DNA from 3 places in the Burkholderia cenocepacia genome. Region 3 is predicted to be linked to each of the others. Evidence: predicted binding sites of a transcription regulator. Region 3 holds the regulator's gene; each other region holds the start of a gene.
What was found. Region 3 encodes LexA, which represses DNA repair genes until DNA is damaged. Its sites were predicted from a motif close to ACTGTATNNNNATACAGT; they were not measured.

Region 1: a site for LexA is predicted at 2,010-2,027, ahead of imuA (translesion DNA synthesis-associated protein ImuA). Genes of this name have one in related genera too.
Region 2: a site for LexA is predicted at 1,733-1,750, ahead of SY91_RS17105 (DUF2471 family protein). Genes of this name have one in related genera too.

The regions. Positions count from the first base shown of each region.
Region 1 covers NZ_CP060039.1:163,022-166,293, forward strand. Annotated here, with positions in the region: partial or broken gene SY91_RS00750 (Y-family DNA polymerase) at 1-1,356, opposite strand, end outside; gene imuA (translesion DNA synthesis-associated protein ImuA) at 1,289-1,996, opposite strand; gene SY91_RS00760 (ABC transporter ATP-binding protein) at 2,145-2,939, opposite strand; gene SY91_RS00765 (ABC transporter permease) at 2,941-3,272, opposite strand, start outside.
Region 2 covers NZ_CP060040.1:112,491-115,762, reverse strand. Annotated here, with positions in the region: gene SY91_RS17115 (NAD(P)H-dependent oxidoreductase) at 1-662, opposite strand, end outside; gene SY91_RS17110 (LysR family transcriptional regulator) at 749-1,642, shown strand; gene SY91_RS17105 (DUF2471 family protein) at 1,814-2,218, shown strand; gene SY91_RS17100 (NADPH-dependent 2,4-dienoyl-CoA reductase) at 2,406-3,272, opposite strand, start outside.
Region 3 covers NZ_CP060039.1:2,316,570-2,319,841, reverse strand. Annotated here, with positions in the region: gene SY91_RS11155 (sulfate ABC transporter substrate-binding protein) at 1-715, opposite strand, end outside; gene lexA (transcriptional repressor LexA) at 980-1,627, shown strand; gene SY91_RS11145 (hypothetical protein) at 1,653-1,988, shown strand; gene SY91_RS11140 (DUF2939 domain-containing protein) at 2,018-2,740, shown strand; gene SY91_RS11135 (universal stress protein) at 2,828-3,272, opposite strand, start outside.

The DNA.
Region 1 (3,272 bases), 1.4 Mb from region 3:
CTTCGATCCGCTCGGCCGACGACATCATCCGGAGCGGCGTATGAAATACCGGCCGCTCGCCGCGCATCAGCAACGGCAGCGGCTCGGCGAGCAGCCACGCGGGACGCGGCGGCGCGGCGGGTGAAACAGCAGCGGGCTTGCCGGCCTGCGCATCGAGCGGTAGCCAACGGTTCGCTACTTCGGGCCGGTAATCCGCGACAGGCGCCGCGCGCAGCACGTTGTCCGCGCCCAGCCGCGCGACCAGCAGTTCGAACAGCCGCTCGCGGGTTTCCCGCGTACCGCCCGGCTCGGGAAAAAGATCGTCGGCCGGCGGCGCGACCGATTCGACGCGCGTGGCCTTCAGCCGCACCGCGATCACCGCGGCCGGCAACTCGACGCGCGCGAGCCGCTCGCCGAGCAGCCGCATGAAATGCGCTTCGTCGCGCACGGGGGCGGCGAACGCGAGCTCGAGCGGGTCGGCGGCACGGCCTGACGGCCGCGCTCGTGCTCGAGATCGAAGGTCATCGCGGCCAGCGACAGTTGCCGCGCGGCCAGCCAGCCGCACAGCTGCACGACGAGCCGCCGCGCGGCGAACAGCACGGCTTCCGCGTATTCGACGCGCTCCGGCAATTCGAGCCGCACGTCGAACACGGGCGGCACCGCCATCCACGCGAGCGGCTCGACCGCTTCGCCGTACGCCCGATCGAGCGCGGCCAGCAGCGCGGGACCGCAGCGCCGCTGCAGTCCCGCGCGCGGCAGGCGGCGCAGATCGGCGAGCGTGCGGCAGCCGAGGCCGTCGAACCAGCCCGCATACGGACGCGCATCGGGCAGCAGCACGCACGGCAACCGATCGAGCGTGCGGACGAGCGAGCCCTGGCGCGCGACGCGGCGCCGGATGCGTGCCCGCGCCGACGTACGCGCGAGCAGCCACGCGCCGCACCCGGTCGGCGCGGCGGACAGGCGCGCCGCGTAGCCGAGCGCCGCGAGCGTCGCGCGCACCTGGCGGCACAGCGACGGCAGCCCGCCGAACAGCCGCAGGCTCGGGCCGACGTCGACGATCAGCGTGGCTTCGTCGTCGAGCGCGACGCACGGCGAGAAGCGCAGCAACGCGAGCGCGACCGCGCGCAGCGCATCGGCTTCGCGGGCGGGATCGCGTTCGACGAGCAGCGTATCCGGCGCGAGCGTGAGCACGCCGCCGCGCTTCATGCCCGCGCGCACGCCCTGCCGGCGCGCGGCCGCGTCGGCGATCAGCACGACCCCCTGCTCGAGCACCGCGCAGCCTGCCTCGCTGGCCTCGCCGGCCGCCGCGTCAAACGGCGGCGGGGCGCACACGTCGAGCGGCAGGCGCGGCAGATGGATGCCGAGCAAGACGCGCATAGCGGCTCTCCACGATGGGCGACGGCAAATCGAGCACGAGCGGCTCGCTGCGCGCGGGCCCGCGGCGCTTGACGATGTCGAGCGACACGCCGCCCGGCACCGGATACAGCACGACACGCAGCACGGCCGGCGACGGCTGCCGCGCGGCCGACAGCGGACGCAGCATCACGAACAGCGTGTCGCCCGTGCGCGCGGCCGCGAGATGCAGGCGCCGCAGCGCATCGGGCCGCGCGTCCTGCCAGAGCAGCAGCGCGCCGCAACAGCCGGTCTTGAGCGCCTGCTCGGCGGCCCACAGCGCATCGGTGCGGCTACCGGCGCGCAGCCACAGCAGCGTATCGGCCGGCACGCCGAGACTGGCGAGCGCGGTGGCATGCGGCGACTGCGGCGGCGCGACGAGCGCGAGCGGCCGCCGCGCGCTGACGCTGCGGGAGAGCGCGGGCGCGAGCAGCCGCATCTCTCCGCAGCCCGGCTGCGCGGCCAGCAGTTCGACGAGGCCGCCGACCGGCCAGCCGCCACCCGGCAGCTCGGCCGACAGCGGCGCGAAGCCCGTGTCGATCGTGCGCGGACCGCCGCGCGCGAGCTGCGAGCCACGCCAAAGGGACGGATGAAGGGATTCAGGAGCAATGGAGGATGCGAGCATGACGCCACCCACAACTGTATGGATATACAGTATATGGCAATGCGTCCGCGCCGCACAGCACCGGTGTAAAACCGGTTTTCGTCGGAAGAAATCAGGGAAAAGCCGGCGCGCCCGTCATGTCACGGCGCGTCGGCCGGTCAGAGGCCCGTCAGCCGAGCAACAACGCGTCGTCGTCGAGCTGTTCGTGGCGCACTTTCTCGAACATCTGCAGCAGATCCGGCACATCGAGCCCCTTGCGCGCGTCGCCCGACACATCGAGCACGACCTGCCCTTGGTGCAGCATCACCGTGCGGTCGCCGTAGTCGAGCGCCTGCCGCATGCTGTGCGTGACCATCATCGTCGTCAGCTTGCTCTCGGCGACGATGCGCGCGGTCAGCTCCAGCACGAACGCGGCCGTCTTCGGGTCGAGCGCGGCCGTGTGCTCGTCGAGCAGCAGGATTCGCGACGGCCGCAGCGACGCCATCAGCAGGCTCACCGCCTGCCGCTGGCCGCCCGACAGCAGCCCGATCCGGTCGGTCAACCGGTTTTCCAGCCCGAGGTTCAGCAGCCGCAGCTTGTCGCGGAACAGCTCGCGCGACGGCCGGTCGAGCGCCGCGCGAAAACCGCGCCTCGTGCCGCGCGCCATCGCGAGCGCCATGTTCTCCTCGATCGTCAGCGCCTCGCAGGTGCCGGCCATCGGGTCCTGGAACACGCGCGCGACGAGGTGCGCGCGATCCCACGCGGCCTTGCGCGTGACGTCCGTGCCGTCGATCGCGATGCGCCCCGCATCGACGCGCTGGTCGCCGCTGACCGCATTGAGGAAGGTCGACTTGCCGGCGCCGTTCGAGCCGATCACCGCGACGAACTGGCCGTCGGGAATCTCGAGCGACAGCCCGCGCAGCGCGCGCGTCTCGATCGGCGTGCCGGGATTGAACGTGAGTTTGAGATCGTGTGCGGACAGCATGTCATGCCCCTCCGTTCTTGCGCGCGAACAGCTTCTTGCGCGTCGCCGGCAGCACCAGCGCGATCGTGACGAGCGCGGCCGTCACGAGGTTCAGGTCCTGCGCCTTCAGGCCGATGAATTCGCTGTTCAGCGCGAGCGCGATGAAGAAGCGGTAGACGATCGCGCCGAGCACGACGGCAAGCGTCGTCAGCACCAGCCGGCGCGCCGGCAGCAGCGTCTCGCCGATGATCACGGCGGCCAGCCCGATCACGATCGTGCCGATCCCCATCGAGATGTCCGAGCCGCCCTGCGTCTGCGCGAACAGGGCGCCCGCGAGCGCGACGAGCGCGTTCG
Region 2 (3,272 bases), on a different replicon from region 3:
GTCCACAGCTCGTCGAGACGCTGGCCGAGCGCCGTACAGGTTTTGTCGAAGCGCGCGGCGTTCATCTTGCCCGTCTGATAGATCACGAACGGCGGCAGCACGTCGAATCCCGGGTAATACAGCACGCCGTGCTGGATCGGGAACAGCAGGTCGTCGATCGGCCCGTTAATGCCGCGCGGGCTGTAGTGCGACTCCCATCCGCCCGTCGTGACGACGATCATCGCCCGCTTGCCGGCCAGCGAACCTTCACCGTAGCGATCGCCCCAGTGCGTATCGGAATGCTCGCCGACGCCGTACGCAAAACCGTACGCGTACACGCGCTCGAACCAGCCTTTCATGATCGCCGGCATCGAGAACCACCACAGCGGAAACTGCAGGATCACCGCGTCGGCCCACTTCAGCTTGTCCTGCTCGCGTGCGATGTCTTCGCTTTGCGTACCCGCTGCGAACGCGCGCTTCGAATCGAGCGACGGATCGAACCGCGCATCGGGCGCGCGATCGGTCACGTCTTTCGCGTCCAGCACCGCCTTCCAGTTCATCGCATACAGGTCGCTCACCTGCACCGCGTGGCCGGCCGCTTCGAGATGCGCGACGGCGAAATCGCGCAGCGCGCCGTTCAGCGAACGCGGTTCGGGATGGGCATACACGATCAGCACATTCATCTTCGTCACTCCGTGGATTGAATGACTGCAGGATGTGGCCTCCGACGGTATATTTGAAATGAATTCCTGATATTCCAGGTATAGCCATGAATAATCTCAGACGGCTCGATCTGAACCTGCTCGTCACGCTGGACGTGCTGCTCGCCGAGCACAACGTCACGCGCGCGGCCGAGAAGCTGAACATGTCGCAGCCGTCGGTCAGCGTGCAGCTGCAGAAACTGCGCGACGTGTTCGGCGATCCGCTGCTGTTGCCCGGCCCGCGCGGGATGCGGCCGACCGCCCGCGCGGAAGCGCTGCGCGAGCCGTTGCGCGATGCGCTCGAAGCGGTCGAGCGCGCGGTGATTCCGGCCACGCCGTTCGATCCCGCGACCGCGACGCACACGTGGCGCGTGGCCGCGACCGACTACGGCGAATCGACGATCGTGCTGCCCGCGCTGCGCACGCTGCGTTCGGCCGCGCCCGGCACGCGGCTGGCCGTCGTCGAGCTCGTGCCGCCGCGCATCGAGCAGGATGCCGAACGAAACGGCATCGACCTGGCTTTTCATACGACCGAAGGGTCGCCCCCCGGCATGCGACGGCTGCCGCTGTTCGTCGAGCGTTACGTGCTGATCGGCCGTGCCGGTCATCCGAAGCTGAAGCGGCGCCCCACGCTCGCGCAGTTCGCCACGCTCGAGCACGTGATCGTGTCGCCCGACGGCGGCGGCTTCTTCGGCGTGACGGACGAAGCGCTCGCGAAGGCCGGGGCCACGCGGCGCGTCGTGCTGTCGGTGCCGCACTTCCTGTTCGTGATGTCGGCCGTCGCGAGCACCGATCTCGTCGCGATGCTGCCCGAGCGGCTGGTGCGCGACGTGCCGGCGCTGCGCGTGGTGGACGCACCGGTCGAGGTGCCCGGCTATGAAATGTCGATGCTGTGGCACGAGCGCGTGCATCGCGATCCGGCGCATCGGTGGCTGCGGGAAACGATCGCGGCGGCGGTGTAGATCGTCCGCCCGATCGATGCGATCGCCCGCGTCGAGCGTTGAGCGCCGACACACGAAATTCTGCATTCGGGACTTGAAACCACGCCGAACGCTGTATATATTTACAGTGCTTTTGCACCATTTGACCCGAATTCCGTCATCCACAGACGAACGGACTTTTGTGAGGCGACCATGTTCCAGGCTTCCGCATTCGATCCCGAGCAACCCGGTTTCAATCCCGTCCACTTCGAGCGCGCCGCGCAGCGGGCGGTCGTCGATCTGCAGCGTGTCGCGGGCGGCCCCGCGCAGCGAGCGCTCGGTCTGCGCCGCCGCACCCACCCGGCGGCCGTTCGCACGATGAGCTGGCAGGCGCTGCTGAACGTCGAGGAGCTGGCGTTCTCGAATCCCGGCTTCCTGAACCGCAACGATCCGGCCGTCGTCGACGCATTCATCCGGCTGCGTGGCAGCCGGCTGGTTGCCGCAGACGTCGAGGAGCCGGTCGACTGGCGCCGCGACGATGATGACCTGCCGGCCATCTACCTGATCGTGAAGGCGATGCTCGAAGCGGAAGAGGAAGAGCGGGCGGAAGCGGCCTGAGTCGCGCCGGTCGGTCGCGGGCACGGTCTGCGGGTGCGCGCCGCCACGTTGCGTGGTGGCGCCATCGGCGCCGCGGTTCGTTATGGTTGCCGCGCCCGCGAATGGGCGCATCAGTCCGCCAACCGTCGCGCACACTGATCATCGCCACGCGACGATCATCCGAAACGACCGCCGCAGCACCCGCCCGTTACAGCCGCGCCGCCAGCCGCGCACCCTGATCGATCGCGCGCTTCGCATCGAGTTCGGCGGCCAGTTCGGCGCCGCCGATCAGGTGCACCGAGCGCCCGGCCGCCCGCAGCGGCGCGAGCAACGCGCGCTGCGGCTCCTGCCCCGTGCAGAGCACGATCGTGTCGGCTTCGATCAGTTCGTGGTCGGTGCGCTGCTCGCCGTACGACACATGCAGCCCGCGCGCGTCGATCCGTTCGTAGTTCACGCCGCCGATCATCTTCACCTGCTTCATCTTCAGCGTCGCACGGTGAATCCAGCCGGTCGTCTTGCCGAGCCCCTTGCCGAGCGGCGCGGCCTTGCGCTGCAGCAACGTCACTTCCCGCGCGGGCGCCGACACCTGCGCACGCGTCACGCCGCCGCGCGTCGTGGCCGGGTCGGTCACGCCCCACTCGGCTTTCCATTCATCCAGATCGAGTGCCGGCGACTCGCCGTCCTGCACCAGATACTCGGCAACATCGAAGCCGATCCCGCCCGCCCCCACCACCGCGACCCGCCGGCCGACCGGCTGCTTGCCCGCGAGCACGTCGATATAGCTGAGCACGTTCGGCCCGTCCTGCCCCGGAATCTTCGGGTCGCGCGGCGCGACGCCGGTCGCGAGCACGATCTCGTCGTAGCCGCCCGCGATCAGGTCGCTCGCATCGACGCGGCGGTTCAAGTGCAGCTTCACGCCGGTCAGCTCGACTTGCCGGCCGAAGTAGCTCAGCGCTTCGTGAAACTCCTCCTTGCCCGGAATCCGCTTCGCCATGTTGAACTGGCCGCCGATCTCGGTCGCGCCGTCGAACAGGTCGACCTGATGGCCGCGCTGCGCGAGCACCGTCGAGCACGC
Region 3 (3,272 bases):
TGCCGAATTCCTTGACCGACAGGAACGCCTCGTTTTCCCAGGCGATCAGCACGTCGCCGATCCCGCGCTGCACGAAGCTCGTCGTCGCGCCCCGCGCGCCCGAATCGAGCACGCCTGCGTTCTTGTAGAGCTTCGTGACGAATTCCTTCGCCGTCTGCTCGTTGCCGCCCGGCTTGTGCTGCGCGTAGGCCCATGCGGCCAGGTAGTTCCAGCGTGCGCCGCCCGAGGTCTTCGGGTTCGGCGTGACGATCGAGATGCCCGGCTTGGTCAGGTCGTCCCAGTCCTTGATCCCCTTCGGGTTGCCCTTGCGCACCAGGAACACGATCGTCGACGTGTACGGCGATGCGTTGTCGGGCAGGCGCTTCTGCCAATCCTTGTTCACGAGCCCCTTGTTCGCGAGCGCGTCGATGTCGTACGCCAGCGCCAGCGTGACGACGTCGGCCTGCAGGCCGTCGAGCACCGAGCGCGCCTGCGCGCCCGAGCCGCCGTGCGACTGCTTGAAGTTGACGGTTTCGCCCGTCTTCGCCTTCCACTCCTTGCCGAACGCCTGGTTGAAATCCTGATACAGCTCGCGCGTCGGGTCGTACGACACGTTCAGGAAGGTCGTATCGGCCTGGGCATGCGTCGCGACGCCCAGCGCCGCCGCCGCGCCCAGCGCGAGTGTTGCGATCAGGCGGCCCGCTCCGCCCACCAGCCCCGTATTGCGCTTCGCCATCCTTGGTTCTCCAGTGTTGTCGGTATTGCGATGTCGGGCCAGTCTATCGAACGGGTTACATGATTAAAAATAATCGTTCCTTATTTTTTAATACTCAAAAGTGCTAACGCAGACGGGATGGACGGTTGCGGCGGACGAACCGGCGTCAGGGCGTCGCGAAATCGCGCCGGAACCGCCGCGATCGCGTCGAACCTCAAGTAACACTTGAAATTCGCCAAGTACTGTATAAAAATACAGCTCACTGTCTATCCATACAGTTGAGCCATGACCAAACTCACCGCCCGTCAGCAGCAAGTGTTCGACTTGATCCGTCGCGCGATCGAGCGCTCCGGATTCCCGCCCACCCGTGCCGAGATCGCGGCCGAACTGGGCTTCAGCTCGCCGAATGCGGCCGAGGAGCACCTGCGCGCGCTGGCTCGCAAGGGCGTGATCGAGCTGGCCGCCGGCGCATCGCGCGGTATCCGGCTGCTCGGCATCGACGACGCCCCGCACCAGTTCACGCTGCCGCATGCCGGCCTGATGCAACTGTCGCTGCCGCTCGTCGGCCGCGTCGCGGCCGGTAGCCCGATCCTTGCGCAGGAACACATCTCGCAGCACTACGCGTGCGATCCCGCGCTGTTCACCAGCAAGCCCGACTACCTGTTGAAGGTGCGCGGCCTGTCGATGCGCGACGCCGGCATTCTCGACGGCGACCTCCTCGCCGTGCAGAAGCGCACGGAAGCGAAGGACGGCCAGATCATCGTCGCGCGTCTGGGCGACGACGTCACGGTCAAGCGGCTGATGCGCCGGCCCGGCGGCCTCGAGCTGATCGCGGAGAACCCGGATTACGAAAACATCTTCGTCAAGGCCGGCAGCGCGGATTTCGCGCTGGAAGGCATCGCCGTCGGGCTGATCCGCTCGGGCGAACTCTGACATTCCGTCTCTCCAGGAGAACATCATGGAACGCCTTGCCCGCCTGCTGCCTTTCCGTCAATTCGGTCGCCTGCGTCATCTGCGCGGCCGCACGCCCTGCGCACCGCTGTCCGCGGCGGCGCCTGTGCAAGAAGAAGTCGCAGTCGAACGGCAGGCCTCCCTGCTGCCGTCAGCGCTCCCCGCGTTCGCGCGGGTATCGCTGAACGCCGGTCTCAATCACGCGGAGCCCGCGCGCCGCGCGCCGGTGCGTGTCTATCACGGCCGGTCGCGCCTGATCATGGTGGGCACGATCGATGCCGTGTGCCGGATGATCGATCGCTGCATCGCAGAGGAACGATCGGCCACGCCGGGCGGTCTCTGATTGCGGAACCTTCCCGCACCGGAGGCAACGTGACTGGATCGTCGCGCCGCGCATGGCGACTCAAGCCCCTCCTGATCGTCGCGCTGGTCGTCGCCGTCCTTGCGACGCTCGGCTATGCATACGCGTCGCCGTATGTCGCGCTCGGTCGCCTGAAATCGGCGATCGATGCGCGCGACGCGCAGGCGATCAGCGAGTATGTCGACTTTCCGTCGCTGCGCATCAGCCTGAAGCAGCAGGTCACGGAAGAGTTGATGCGCCGGATCGACGCAGTGAAGAAGGACAATCCGTTCGCGGTGATCGGCGCACTGATCGGGTCCGCGCTGATCGGCCCGCTGGTCGATGCTTACGCGACCCCGGAAGGCGTCGCTGCGCTGATGAGCGGATTGCCGCCGCGCGGCAATCCGGGCGAGCGTCCGCCAGAGTGGTCGAATCAGCCGCCGGCGGGGAATGCCCCCGGCAACACACCTGCCGCGCCGCCCGCCGCCAATCCGGCGCCGGCAAGTGCTGCCGTACCGGGCAGCAATCCGGCCGTTCCGGCGGCATCGTCGCCGGCACCCGTGCCTGCCGCACCGGCCAGCCCGAGCGAAGCAACCCAAGCGCCGCACCAGCAGCAAACCAGCGCGGGCTACCGAAATATCGACGAATTCGTCGTGACATACCAGCGCAGTGCCGACGGCACGCGCTATGCGGCGATTTTCCACCGCTTCGGGCTGTTTTCGTGGAAATTGTCCGGGATCGACCTGCATGCATAGCAGGCCGCGTTCGATGCCCGCACTGCTGATGCAGCGCGCCGCCTGACCGGCCCGCATCGCCGGTCGGGCAGTCATCGAGCCTTTAGATCATTTGCCGTTCGCCGTAGCCGCTTCACGCTCGCGCGCGATTTCGGCCTTCTGCTCTTCCGCCGACGAACACGCCACCAGGATGCTGCAGTTCACGCGATCGAGCAGTTGCGTATTGCCCGACCCCATCCACCATCTCGACAATCCGCTGCGGCACCGGTGGCCGACGACGACGAGGTCGACCTTCAGCTCCGATGCGAGATTCGCGATTTCGTCGATCGGATAACCGAATGCGAAATGGCCTTCGGCCTGCACGCCGCGCTCGCGCAGCCAGTTCACGCCTTCCTGCAGGATTTCGCGCGCCGTTTCCTCGAAGCGTCCGCATGCGACATCGGTCAGCAAACCTGCACTTTGCGCAATGCTCGAACGCATGTCGACGACCGACAGCAAATGCGTTTCGGCCTTCAGGTCCATTGCGAGATTGGCCCCGTAACGCAGCGCCTTG